Pelorhabdus rhamnosifermentans: one gene and its partner. The protein of the gene in region 2 interacts with the protein of the main gene of each other region in a pairwise test. Links are inferred from orthologs where the notes say so. Each region holds a gene or a part of one and is shown on either strand. Other genes may lie near its edges.

What was found.
Region 1: the proteins of Ga0466249_RS17835 (region 2) and Ga0466249_RS04370 interact in binary tests that used the Escherichia coli proteins (3 or more experiments, as listed by UniProt). The link is inferred for Pelorhabdus rhamnosifermentans from one-to-one orthologs.

The regions. Positions count from the first base shown.
Region 1 is NZ_JAHGVE010000002.1:240,551-246,907, reverse strand. The notes cover bases 1,864-4,659. They hold Ga0466249_RS04370 (glutamate-5-semialdehyde dehydrogenase), read right to left. Parts: upstream 3,991-4,659; coding sequence 2,737-3,990; downstream 1,864-2,736. Other genes in these bases: proB (glutamate 5-kinase), read right to left, coding at 4,001-4,659; Ga0466249_RS04375 (glycosyl hydrolase family 18 protein), read right to left, coding at 1,864-2,626. Also shown: Ga0466249_RS04390 (RNA recognition motif domain-containing protein), read right to left, coding at 1-122; nadD (nicotinate-nucleotide adenylyltransferase), read right to left, coding at 231-848; Ga0466249_RS04380 (hypothetical protein), read right to left, coding at 886-1,029; more of Ga0466249_RS04375, read right to left, coding at 1,142-1,863; more of proB, read right to left, coding at 4,660-5,128; Ga0466249_RS04360 (YhbY family RNA-binding protein), read right to left, coding at 5,159-5,464; GTPase ObgE, read right to left, coding at 5,475-6,357. UniProt on the Escherichia coli protein: Catalyzes the NADPH-dependent reduction of L-glutamate 5-phosphate into L-glutamate 5-semialdehyde and phosphate. The product spontaneously undergoes cyclization to form 1-pyrroline-5-carboxylate.
Region 2 is NZ_JAHGVE010000017.1:48,599-55,158, reverse strand. What follows is about bases 1,039-4,037. They hold Ga0466249_RS17835 (LytR/AlgR family response regulator transcription factor), read right to left. Parts: upstream 2,918-4,037; coding sequence 2,159-2,917; downstream 1,039-2,158. Other genes in these bases: Ga0466249_RS17830 (LytS/YhcK type 5TM receptor domain-containing protein), read right to left, coding at 2,895-4,037; Ga0466249_RS17840 (carbon starvation CstA family protein), read right to left, coding at 1,039-2,014. Also shown: Ga0466249_RS17845 (HAD family hydrolase), read right to left, coding at 1-37; more of Ga0466249_RS17840, read right to left, coding at 236-1,038; more of Ga0466249_RS17830, read right to left, coding at 4,038-4,613; Ga0466249_RS17825 (class I SAM-dependent methyltransferase), read right to left, coding at 4,802-5,413; Ga0466249_RS17820 (alpha/beta fold hydrolase), read right to left, coding at 5,542-6,375. UniProt on the Escherichia coli protein: Member of the two-component regulatory system BtsS/BtsR, which is part of a nutrient-sensing regulatory network composed of BtsS/BtsR, the low-affinity pyruvate signaling system YpdA/YpdB and their respective target proteins, BtsT and YhjX.

The DNA of each region.
Region 1 (6,357 bases), on a different replicon or contig from region 2:
CCTGTTTCTTTATCCGTAATAATACGACCGGATATAACTTGGCCATGCGAACCAAAAGCATTTATTAAAGAATCTTCTGTTGCGGACCATGGCAAGTTTCCAACGTAAAGTGTGGTAGCCATAAGAGAATCACCTCTCTTTCTCAAAGAGTAAAAAATCCTTGCATCCACATTATTTACGCTTTCTGTCATATTCATGCTTGCCTTTATTTGGCTGTCCCTCATTACGCCTTAGTTACAATACAAACCTTCCTTTCGAATATACATTTCAACGCTTTCAGGTACAATGTATTTAATGGCTCTACCTAAACGGACTTTCTCACGAATATCTGTTGAGGATATTTCAAGTTCCGGTGTTGCCAAACGATGAATGTGACGACGGTCACTGGCACCAAAGTAATGAAAGACTTCATCAATGGAACAGAGCGAACCAGGTCTTGTTGCCGCAACAAACTGACATAGTTTCAGCAAGTCATGAATGTCGTGCCACGTATGCAATTCACCCACTGTATCGGCACCAACGATAAAATACAGTTCGGTTTGATTTCCGTACTCCTTTATTAAGTCCCGAGCCGTATCAATGGTATAAGAGGGCCCGCTACGTTCTAATTCCATAGGCGATACAGTAAAAAAGGGATTTGAATAAGTGGCCATCACGGTCATAACATAACGATGCCAAGCCTCTGTAACATGACTCTCTTGTTTATGAGGAGGATTCCCTGCTGGTATAAAAATAACTTTTTCAAGTTGAAACTCATTACGAACAGCTTCTGCAGTCACTAAATGACCAATGTGAATAGGATCAAAGGTTCCACCCATAATACCTAATCTTCTTTTTTCGGTATTCATGTCATTTTTCTCCTTATTATCAGCCAAAAGCCCCCGTCTACCGAAAAGGTACCATGAAAAGGATCAGCCGAAAACACACCATGCAAATCATCATGATGCCAACGGTTTTTAAATAATCCAAGGCATCCCACCGCCCCTTGCCTTCTTTCACATAGTTCAGGAGTGCTCTTACATAGCCCATTTTTTGCCTCACATATTACATAATCCACTTTATTTTTTGCTTATTCCTCTTTATCATACAATAGCTTCATAAAAAACTCCAGAAATATTCCTAGCCAAAGCCAGCATCTCACTTAAGACTCGGCAACCGAGTTTTTATCATTCGCTTGTTTACTATGAAGTTTATTATTTAAAACATTCCAGATGGAGTTCTTTTCAAACCCTTTGCGCCAAGAAGCAACTCCAGCCAATTGATACTGGTCTACAAGATCAGCTTTAAGTCCAATCGAACGGTCTTCCTCTAACCAAATCCGATGGCGATTGCCGTCTTGTTGGTACTCCGTATAATATTGCCCCTCTTTTTCAAGCCACTGCGGCGTAAGGTGATAGTCCTGAATAATTTTTTCTTCATTTTCCATGGACAACGTCCGAGAACGTACAATGAACCGTCCCGTTTCGTCGCTTCTTTCTATCCATTCTCGCGTATAAAAGGGCAAGCCTAATAATAGCTTCTCTTTGGGAATAGAAAGGAGCGTATTTTCAATTCCTTCTTTCACCCAGCCATAAGAAGCAACAGAACCACTCACAGGGCTTTTCGCCCAATGCTCATCATAAGTCATGACCATGACATAATCAACAGCTTTGCTGAGATTCACCCTGTCATAGCATTTAGACCAATTGGGAACATTTGCCGGAACCGTAACATCGAGCGATACGACAAGATTTTGCCGCCCTAAGGGAGGGGAAATTTTTTCGACAAAATGAGTAAAGGCCATTTTATCGCTTTCATAAATATTTTCAAAGTCAAGATTAATTCCATCCAGCTCATAGTAGCTGGCATAAAACAACAATTGATTGAGTACCTGATCCTGCGCGACTTCATTTTGCAAAAGTTCATGCGTTAAATCAGGGTCAAAACTATTTGTGATAAGGGCCCAGACTTTATACCCTTTACTGTGAGCCAAATCGACGTAATCTTTATCTGCTTTATTAACAATCAGTCCATTAGACTGCGTAACAGCAAACCAGGTCGGCGCCAATACATTAAGGCCCTTGGGCGGAAGTTCATTTGATAACTTTTGGGTACTTGTTTTTACATCCCAAACTAAATTGATTTTTTCCTTTGGCATCCCCTTTACTGTTGCACTCTGCAATACAAGCGGACCGACAGCTGGACTGTTTAGCTGTAAAATCAAGTTACCACTATAATCGAAACTGATATTCACGCCAAGCAGGCTATCAAGATTGGCAATATCCAAATAGTATTGATTTTTAAGACAAATAGCAGGAAAACTTACAGGAACAGGATCTTTTATTTGTTTTTGAGCGGCACCGCCGATAGTGAATCGCTCGGGCTTTACAGCAAAAGTAATAACATTTTCATCAGACAAATAAGCGGCATTGGCAGTAAAATAATGCTTTAGCAGCGAAAGAGGCACAAGTATTTGCGTTGCACTCACATAAGCCAAATCCCCCGTCGGCTCATAGGAATCGTTGATTTTCATGACAATAGGTTTCGGATCATGAACAGGTGCTGCGGCTAAAGCAACTGAAATGCTGCTAACACTGGCAAGAATCAGTAGAATAAAGCCATATACAAGAGACCATTTTTTTTTCATTAATGATTGTCCTCGCATTTCATTGATTTTTTTTATTATCATTTAGACAATGATAATAAAAAGCAGACACCTTTGCATCGCTGCAAAAAACTGCCTGCAATAAAAATTTTCTATCTGATTTGGCCTTCACCATCAATCAGATATTTCGTACTTGTCATCTCCTTGAGTCCCATGGGGCCTCGAGCATGAAGCTTCTGCGTACTAATGCCGATTTCGGCGCCAAAGCCGAATTCGCCGCCATCCGTAAACCGCGTGGAAGCATTGACATAGACAGCTGCCGCATCCACTTCATGCTGAAACCGACGGGCATTAAAATAATCCTTCGTCACAATCGCTTCAGAATGACCTGTACTATAGCAGGCAATATGTTCAATCGCTGCATCAATGGATGGAACAATCTTCACAGACAAAATATAGTCATGATATTCCGTTGACCAGTCTTCTTCTGTTGCGGCTTTAACAAAATCATAATAGCACTGCGTTTTGTCACAACCGCGTAATTCCACCTTGGCATCATGATACTTTTGTAGCATAGCTGGCAAGAATACATCGGCAATTTTTTCGTGAACAAGTAACGTCTCCATGGCATTACATACACCAGGACGGGAAACTTTTGCATTAAAAGCAATCTTCACAGCCATCGTTAAGTCGGCTGTTTCATCAATAAAGGTATGACAAACACCAATGCCTGTTTCAATGACAGGCACCGTACTATTCTTTACAACTGTCTGAATCAGTCCGGCACCGCCTCTTGGAATAACAACATCAAGATAATCATTCATTTTTAACAGAAACTGCACAGCATCCCTGTCTGTTGTTTCAATCAAAGCAATCGTACCTTCAGGCAGACCTGCCTCAAGCGCAGCAGCCTTCAGAACGGAAGCAATAGCTAGATTAGAATGGATAGCCTCAGAACCGCCACGTAAAATAACGGCATTACCTGTTTTTAGGCAGATCCCTGCAGCATCAACAGTCACGTTGGGCCGAGCTTCATAGATCATAGCAATGACGCCAAGTGGTACACGCACCTGGCGAATCTCCAGCCCATTGGGGCGCTGTGTAACCGAAATGGTCTCACCAATGGGGTCAGGCAGAGCAGCCAGCTCTATCAGCCCACGAGCCATGGCTTCAATCCGGTCATGATCCAGCATTAAGCGATCAAGAAGGGCCTCACTCAATCCCTTGGCACGACCAGCCGTAATATCTTGACTGTTGGCCACAAGAATCACGGCCTCCTTATCAAGTAAAGCCTGCGCCATAACCTGAAGGGCCTGATTTTTTTGTTGTGATGAATAAGTAGCGAGTTTGCGAGCCGCAAACTTCGCTTGTTTTCCTTTCGTTTCTAACTCACTGCGATAATCCATATTGTCCCCCTCACACAAGCAAAGCTAAATTGTCACGATGAATAATTTCATCATAAGGCTTATTTCCTAATATATCAGCAATTTCATCGGTATGACGGCCTTTAATTTTTTCTACGTCAGCTGCAGAGTAGTTGACTAAACCACGAGCAATTTCTTGCTCGTTCGTTGTAAAAACGCGAATCGTATTTCCCTGCTCAAAATCTCCTTCAACAGCTGTAATACCTGCAGAAAGCAGACTTGATCCATCTTCAAGCAAAGCTTGTTCACAGCCCTTGTCAATCGTAACAGATCCATGCAGACGTGAACCAAACGCAAGCCAACGTTTCCGAACATGAAGGGCATTTTCTTTAGACAAAAAAAGTGTCCCCACAGCTTCTCCGCTTAAAATACGACGCAAAACTTCCTCACGGCTACTTAAGGCAATAACCATGGCCACACCGGAGCTCATGGCAATCTTGCCAGCTTGAATCTTCGTATACATGCCGCCTGTGCCGCGCAGCGACCCTGGTTCACCTGACAGAGATTCTATTTCCGGCGTAATATCCGTAATAAGCTCAATCAGCTTAGCAGCCGGATTCTTACTCGGATTATCTGTATAGACCCCTTCCACATCAGACAAAATGACTAGCAAATCGGCATCAACGAGTCCGGCCACAGTAGCTGATAAAGTATCATTATCCCCGATCTTCAATTCATCTACAGCAACAGCATCATTTTCGTTAATTACAGGAATCACGCCGAGTTTCAACAAAGTTAACAAACTGTTGCGGGAATTGGCATACCGCTGGCGATTGACTGAATCAGCCCGCGTTAAGAGTACTTGCGCCACCGTTTGTCCATATTCACTAAAAAGCTTTTCATAAATATGCATTAAAATACCCTGTCCCACAGCCGCAGCAGCCTGCTTTTCCGGAATGGTTTTCGGCTTTTCCATAAGTCCCAACCGATCCATTCCCACACCTACTGCTCCTGATGTGACAAGAATGATCTCTTTGCCTTGATTGTGAAGATCTGATAATTCACGGATTAACTTTTCAATACGAAGCAGATTTAATTTGCCATTCGCATGTGTAAGTGTACTTGTGCCGAGTTTCACAACAATACGCTTTGCACAAGATAAATTTTCTCTCGTTAACATGGAAGTTCTCCTCCAAACCGCCTATTTTTGTTAAGGCAAGGTAATGACAGGTTTATCCGGATTTGGCCGATAAAGCAGACCATTTCTACCAATTACCTGTACCACACTAGCTTGAAGGGCTTCCCCTAAGGCATAAACAGCATCATTTGGCTCAATCGGACTATTTGTAAGCACTTTTACTTTAATTAACTCGCGGGCAGTCACAACATCATTGGCACTGTCAATAATGGCTTTCGTAAGCCCTCCCTTGCCTAATTGCACAACTGCATCAAGCGTCATACCAAGGGATCGTAAATGACGTTTTTGTTTACCTGTTAATAGGATTAATTCTGACATTCTTCTCCACCTACTCTTTATATTCAAACTCCATATCGCTAATGCGAACAGTATTGCCTTCCTTAATACCCCGTTCCTTTAAACGCTCATCAAGACCCAAACGTCGCCAGGTCAGTTGGAATCTACGCAAACCTTCATCATTATCAAAATTAATCATGGCAACAAGTTTTTCAATATCCCTACCTGATACAACAAAGGCTCCGTCATCTGTCCGGGAAATAGTAATTTCATCTGCTGGCTTAGCTTGATAAACAACAGTCTCACTACTTGTATCAGTTGCTTCAACATAGTCTTGAAGCAACTGATAAGCACGCCAAAGGAGAGGCTGCAAACCTTCCCCTGTTGCAGCGGAAACAGGAAAAATCTCATGTCCCTGCTTCTCTAAATAGGCTGTAACCCGCTCAATATTTTCCTGGGCTTCAGGCAAATCCATTTTATTCGCAGCAATGAGCTGCGGACGCCGCGCTAGTTTCTCACTATAAAGCTTTAGTTCTTCATTAATTTTCTGAAAGTCAACAATGGGATCACGACCTTCTTGCCCTGAAATATCCAACACATGAATAAGTACTTTTGTTCTCTCTACATGTCGTAAAAATTCGTGACCAAGCCCTGCGCCTTCATGAGCGCCTTCGATAAGTCCCGGAATATCAGCCAAAACGAAGTTTGCGCCTTCCTTCAAACTGACTACACCCAGTACAGGTACAAGTGTGGTAAAATGATAAGCTGCAATTTCCGGTTTCGCTGCTGACACACTGGCAAGGATGCTGGACTTTCCAACACTCGGGTATCCTACTAAACCAATATCAGCCAGTAATTTTAGTTCAAGTATAACACTGCGATGTTCACCTGGCTCACCTTTTTCGCAAAATGTCGGTGCTTGATGGGTACTGCTC
Region 2 (6,560 bases):
TTAGCACATTGTCAATGTCAACAGCTATTACTTTCATATGGCGCACCTCATTTTATATTACCTGTCATTAGTTTGTTGCAGCATTTATATTTAGCATTAATTAATCTTCTCCAATAATAATAGCTAATAAAAATTAAGTTATGATTAAATAATCAATCAAACGGCATGCTGTGCTACAGACGGTAACTAAAAAAAAAAACACCTTACGCAAAGCGCAAGGTGTCTTTTGATAAAATTACATCGTTTCTTCGATACTTTTGTTAGATTTCATCAGCTTAGACCATACCTTTGCAGCATCAATGATGATAAAGGTAATGAGAATCATCATAACTGCGCTGGCACCAGCCAATAACAGCTGACCTTTTGGTAAGTAGAATTCAAAGATATTGTAGAAACCAGCAGTCAACGCCGTTACAATCATAAAACAGAGTGGAATAAGTGTAACCCACAAATATCTTGCTTTACCCATACGAATCAATACGGTAGTACCAATGGCTAACGTCAGGCTGGCAAGTAGTTGGTTAGAAAGACCGAATAATGGCCAAATGGAAGCAATAGAACCTCCAAACACTAAGTAACCCCATAAGCAGGAGATTAAAGCGCTGGTGAAGATAATACCAGGAGTCCAATGTGGGTCGCTAAGTGGTTTGTATATCATACCGCCAACTTCTTGTAACAAGTACCGACCAACACGAGTACCCGCATCAATAATCGTTAAGATGAACAAGGCTTCAAACATGATAGCGAAATGGTACAGGAAAGACATAAAACTATCCAGTCCAGGGATTTGGGCAAAAATATGCGCCATACCTACAGCGAGTGATACGGCACCGCCTGGTCGACCAGCGACGTCTTCACCAACCATTTGTGATAAAACCGGAAGTTCATCTATATGCATCCCGAGTTTTGCAAATACTGCCGGAGCACTGTTAATGGCAAAGTAATCAGCAGGAATCAAGCTAGTAGCTGCAATTAGAGCCATAATACCAACAAATGATTCAGCAAGCATTGCCCCAAAACCAATTGGCAAAATTTCACGTTCGTTAGTAAGCATCTTTGGTGTCGTACCTGTGGCAATGATGGAATGGAATCCTGAAATTGCACCGCAGGCAATCGTGATGCAAACGAAAGGCCAAACAGGACCAGGCACAACCGGACCGCCACCACTGACAAACTGAGTGATTGCCGGCATATGGATTTGAGGTTGAACAATGACAATTCCTAATGCCAAAGCACCGATAGTACCAATTTTCATGTACGTGCTCAAATAATCACGTGGCGCTAACAGCAACCATACAGGAAGTGCTGCAGCGATAAAACCATATAAAGGAAGAATAATATCTAATTGTGTACGACTGAGGGTAAAAAATGGTGCCCAAGAAGAACCCTGAACCCAAGCTCCGCCAAATACAGCAGCGATAATCAGAACAACACCTACGAAAGATGCTTCACCAATATGACCAGGACGTAAATAGCGCATGTAGACGCCAATAAAGAGTGCAATTGGAATGGTTGCACCCACAGTGAATGCACCCCAAGGACTGTTAAACAATGCATTTGCCACGGCAATTGCCATCCCGGCCATAGTAATAACCAAAATGAAAATAACAGCAATAGCAGCAGCTAGACCGGCAGATTTGCCGATTTCATCTTTCGCAATTTCTGCGATGGATAAACCATCATGTCGAATCGAGGCAAAAAGGATAACCATATCGTGGACTGCCCCGCCGATACAGGCACCGACAAGCAACCAGATCGTTCCAGGCAAATAACCAAACTGTGCTGCAAGTACCGGACCAACAAGTGGACCTGCTCCAGCAATGGCGGCAAAATGATGTCCGAAAGTTACCCATTTATTCGTGGGTACATAATCATGGCCGTCTTCATGTACAACGGCTGGAGTCGGACGATTGGGATCAAGAGCTAAAACTTTTGCTGCCATAAAGGCGCCATAATAACGATAACAAATCGTTAGCACCAAAGCCGCAATAATCACAAGATAAAGACCATTCATAAAGCTTCCCTCCATATTTACTGAATTTTATTAATTAAGTATATTTTAACTATAAAACAAAAAATTCAATTAATAAATACAATCTATATGAATGGTCTAAAATGAGGTTTGAACAGAAATTATCCGGAATGAATAGAAATGAGTTTACTTTAATCCTAAAATGAGTTTAATATCTTTGATTTGACTTTTGCTAACGGGTATTTCTACATCTGAACATTGTTCCATTTTTAGCCAATAGGTTCCCTTGAACCACGGCACCACTTCTTGTACTTTGTCCATATTAGCAATATAACTTTTGTGAACGCGCAACATATTCGTACTGCTAACACGCTCCTCCAGCTCGCACAGAGTTCCACTATAGTTTAGTTCTTCCTCAGCAGTCACAATAATGACATTACCGGCATTCGCATAAGCATAAATAATATCACTATAATTTAGCAAAATAATTTTACCGCCCTTTTCTACAGGCAATTTTTGAACTTTAATTTTTGTAACATCAAGAACCGTGTCGATACGCCCCGCAGCAACCCGCCATTCTTCGGCTTGATAATTTTCCAGACGCATGACAGTTTGGGTAATACGCTCTTGGTCAAATGGCTTTAAGATATAATCAACTGCACCAATTTCAAAAGCCTTTATCGCATATTCATCATAGGCAGTGGCAAAGACAATCATAAAATGGGGTTCAATTTTTCTTAAAATTGCTGCAGCTTCCAATCCATCAATATCCCGCATGTTAATATCTAAAAAAATAACATCCGGTTTTAATTTAGTTGCCAGTTTAATGGCCTCAGCGGCATTATCTGCCTCACCGACAATTTTGATTTCCGATCTAAAAGACAATAGATAGCGCAATTCATCCCGAGACGGTACTTCATCATCAACAATCAAGCTTCTGAGCATAAACATCACCTTCATTTGCAGTTATTTTAGGCAAGGTAATGGTAATCGCAGTACCATGGCCAACCGTACTATCAATGGTCAGCCCATAGGAACCGCCATATTGACCATGCAATCGTTCATGAACATTCATAAGTCCGATATGTTCTGTAGAAAGAGCATGGTGAAGAGGATTAAGCTTCCGCAGATCCATTCCTACGCCATCATCAGTAATGGTGATGATAATATCATTTATTTTATTTTGAATAGCAATAGTAATGGTTCCGCCGTCTACCTTCGGTTTAAGTCCATGTGTAATCGCATTTTCAATAATTGGCTGTATCGTCAGTGACGGCACTAAATAAACCTCAGTTACAGGATCAATTTTTTCTTCAATGTGTAACTTGTTCCCGTAACGAGCTGCTGCAATAGATAAATAGGCACGAACCTGCGTTAGTTCCTCGGCAATAGTAATATTACGACCCGCTTTTTGTAAGGTAAAACGAAAAATCGCACTGAGTTTCAACAATAAATTACGTGCCAAATCCGGTTTAGTTCGCACTAAAGATGTAATCGTATTTAACGTATTGAACAAAAAGTGTGGATTGATCTGGGCCTGCAAAGCCTTTAACTCAGCATGCGCTGCTAATTTTGCCTGGTAGTCGATTTGTGCTAACTCTAGTTGAATAGAAAATAATTGCGCAAGCCCGTTGGCAAATACCACATCAGATTGATTCAGCAAATTTTTATTTGTATAATAGAGTTTAAAAGTTCCAATAACCTGCTCACCACATTTAAGTGGCACAACAATAGCACTTGTCAGCCGACAATGTGGAAAAGGGCAGCCAATTTCGGCTTGACTTTTGGCAATATAAATATCACCGCTTTGCAAAGCATGGTTTGTAGCAAGGGTAAGTCCGTGGCGATACGATAAATGATGCTCCGCTTCGGCACCGATAAATGCCAAAACCTGTTCCGTATCTGTGACAGCTATAGCATGATAGCTCCCATTGGCATAGATAATTTCTGCCGCAGCCTTCGCGGAAGCCTTATCGAGACCCTTCCTAAAATACGGCAGAGTTTGAGCCGCAACAGCCAAGGCTTTCTGCGATTGCGCGGCACCCGCTTGCTGTTGTACATCCATGGTCATTTTGATAATGAGCATAAAAATCGTAAGCCCAATTGAATTAGCCACGATCATCGGCAAAGCAATATGCTGAACTAATGTGAATGCCATATCGAAAGGGCGGGCTGTAAGTAAGATAATTGCCATCTGCATCATCTCACCCACAACACCACTAATCAAGGCAATCCACCAGGGCATCGGATTATGCGGACAACGCTGCTTTACCCAGCCCGCAAATAGCCCTTCAACAACATTCGACAAAGCACAAGAGAACGCCGAAAATCCGCCAAATAACAGATAACGATGCCCCCCCGCAATCAAACCAGCCGCTGTACCCATGACTGGACCGCCAAGCAGTCCGGCCGCCATCACCCCCACGACACGAGAATTGGCAAGCGCATCATCCACAGGAATACCAGCATAGGTACCGACGATACCAATACAACCAAAAATGATAGAAAGCTTTACTTTATCAAGCAATGTTATATAACGATAATTAATACGGCGAAAGATAGTTGTCTGCGATAAAATAAAAGCTAACGTTGCCGCAATACTCATGCGTTCAACCATTTCAAGCAACAAAGTTTCTCCCATAACTACACCTCTAATACCAAACTGATTAAACAGTTGGCCGCCACGTTTCCATTTCAACAGGAGGATATTTTGCTATCCATTGCATAAATTACTCCTTGTCACGCACTCCGCCACTAAGAACAGCCTTATAGACATCTATCCTCCTGTCCTGATACCATTCGCTAAATCATGACTTTCCTTCTTCAACTCTAACTTTTTTTACCTGTCATAATGAACAAAGAATAGTCTACATTTACTTCTTCAATCATTTTTTTGTCATAATAAAAAGTTTGTGACGCTATTGCCTCAAATCCAATCTTTTCAAGAAGTACTTGTAGTTTTATTTGATCAAATCCATTATATCCATTAAAATCTTCCTCTGCCTTATGGAAACTCCCATCATCCTCATTTAGCTCAACAATACACAAAGACCCCTCTTGTTTTAATAACCGATATAAGCTTGTCAAAGTTATTCCAATATCTACAATATGATGCAATGCCATAGATGTATAAATCAAGTCATATCGAGGTATAATCCGATTCTCATTAATATTGTGTTGATAAGCTACCATATTATTTACTTTATTCTGCTGAATTTTTGAATTTAATGTGTCAATCATGCCTTGCGATGTATCCATACAGGTTATAGCCTTGAGCTTGTCATAAAGATTAAAACTAACCAGGCCCGTCCCACAGCCAAACTCTAAAGCATTATCATACTTTTTAAGATTAACAGTATGTGCTATCTGCTCTGCAATGACTTTGGCCCTTTTTGTTCTTCTTTCATCATCCCAGCTTATGGACTGAATATCAAAATCCATTATTCCACCTCCTCTTTAATCATTTCCCATAGAAATACAAAGCTCCTGCCAAATAATAAAATTGGCAGAAATTTCTTTATCTTAGACATTAACAGTGATATTGAATCTTCCCGCTTGCCAATTACCCACTAATTAACACAAAAGTTTTGTTCTTCCATAAAATCGATTAATTCTTTATTAAACTTTTCACGTTCATCATAAAACAATCCATGCCCACTGTATCTAAACGGGATAAGTTTAGAACTTTTTATCCCTTGGTTTTGAATTTCACCTAACTGGAAATGAACAACCTGATCGTGAATTCCGTGAAGTATTAGGGTAGGAACGTGTATTTCTGCCAAATCATCAAATAAGCGTGTTTCATCTAGCCACTGTTTGGCGATTGCCGCTGTTGACCAACCTGCTGCTTCCAATCCTAGTTGGAAAAACCAATCGGAGAATGGTTGAGATACATGTTGAAAGAAAAACATATTGCCAAATCCCTGTAACATGCTAGGACGATCTTGGTATGTTTCCTTAACAATCTTAAGCACAGCTTCTCTCTGTAAACCATAAGGAAAATTAGGACGTTGGATAAGACTCGGCGCTGCTGCAGCAAAAAGAGCGAGTTTGGCTACACCATATTCATGATGGCGAGCCATATATCGAATGGCAATTGCTCCACCCGTCGAGTGCCCCGCAAGTGTTATATCCTGCAATTTAAGTGCCTCAATAATACAACGAATGTCATCTGCTAGTCTGTCATAGGAATAACCTTTTACAGGTTTATCCGACTTACCAAACCCCCTAGTATCGACTCCTATACAGCGATAGCCGTTATAAGACAGCTCAGAAAATTGATATTCAAACATTTTATGGTTTGCAGGCCAACCATGAATAAAAAAAATAGTCTCGCGCCCCTCCGGATTAAGGTCTTCAACATATATTTTTACATCTTTCTCCACTCTAATATAATAGCCCACGCACTGATCCCTCCACTTATGAGATGCTCTTATTAGTATTTTATTCATTTTGACATAGGAGTGTACATAAAATATAACTGACTTCGGCTTAACTATTAATCGCCACAAGAAAAGGTCCACAAGAAATTCTCGTTTGAATTTCTTGTGGACCTTTTTTACGTTTCCCGTTTTAGCAATTGCCGCTA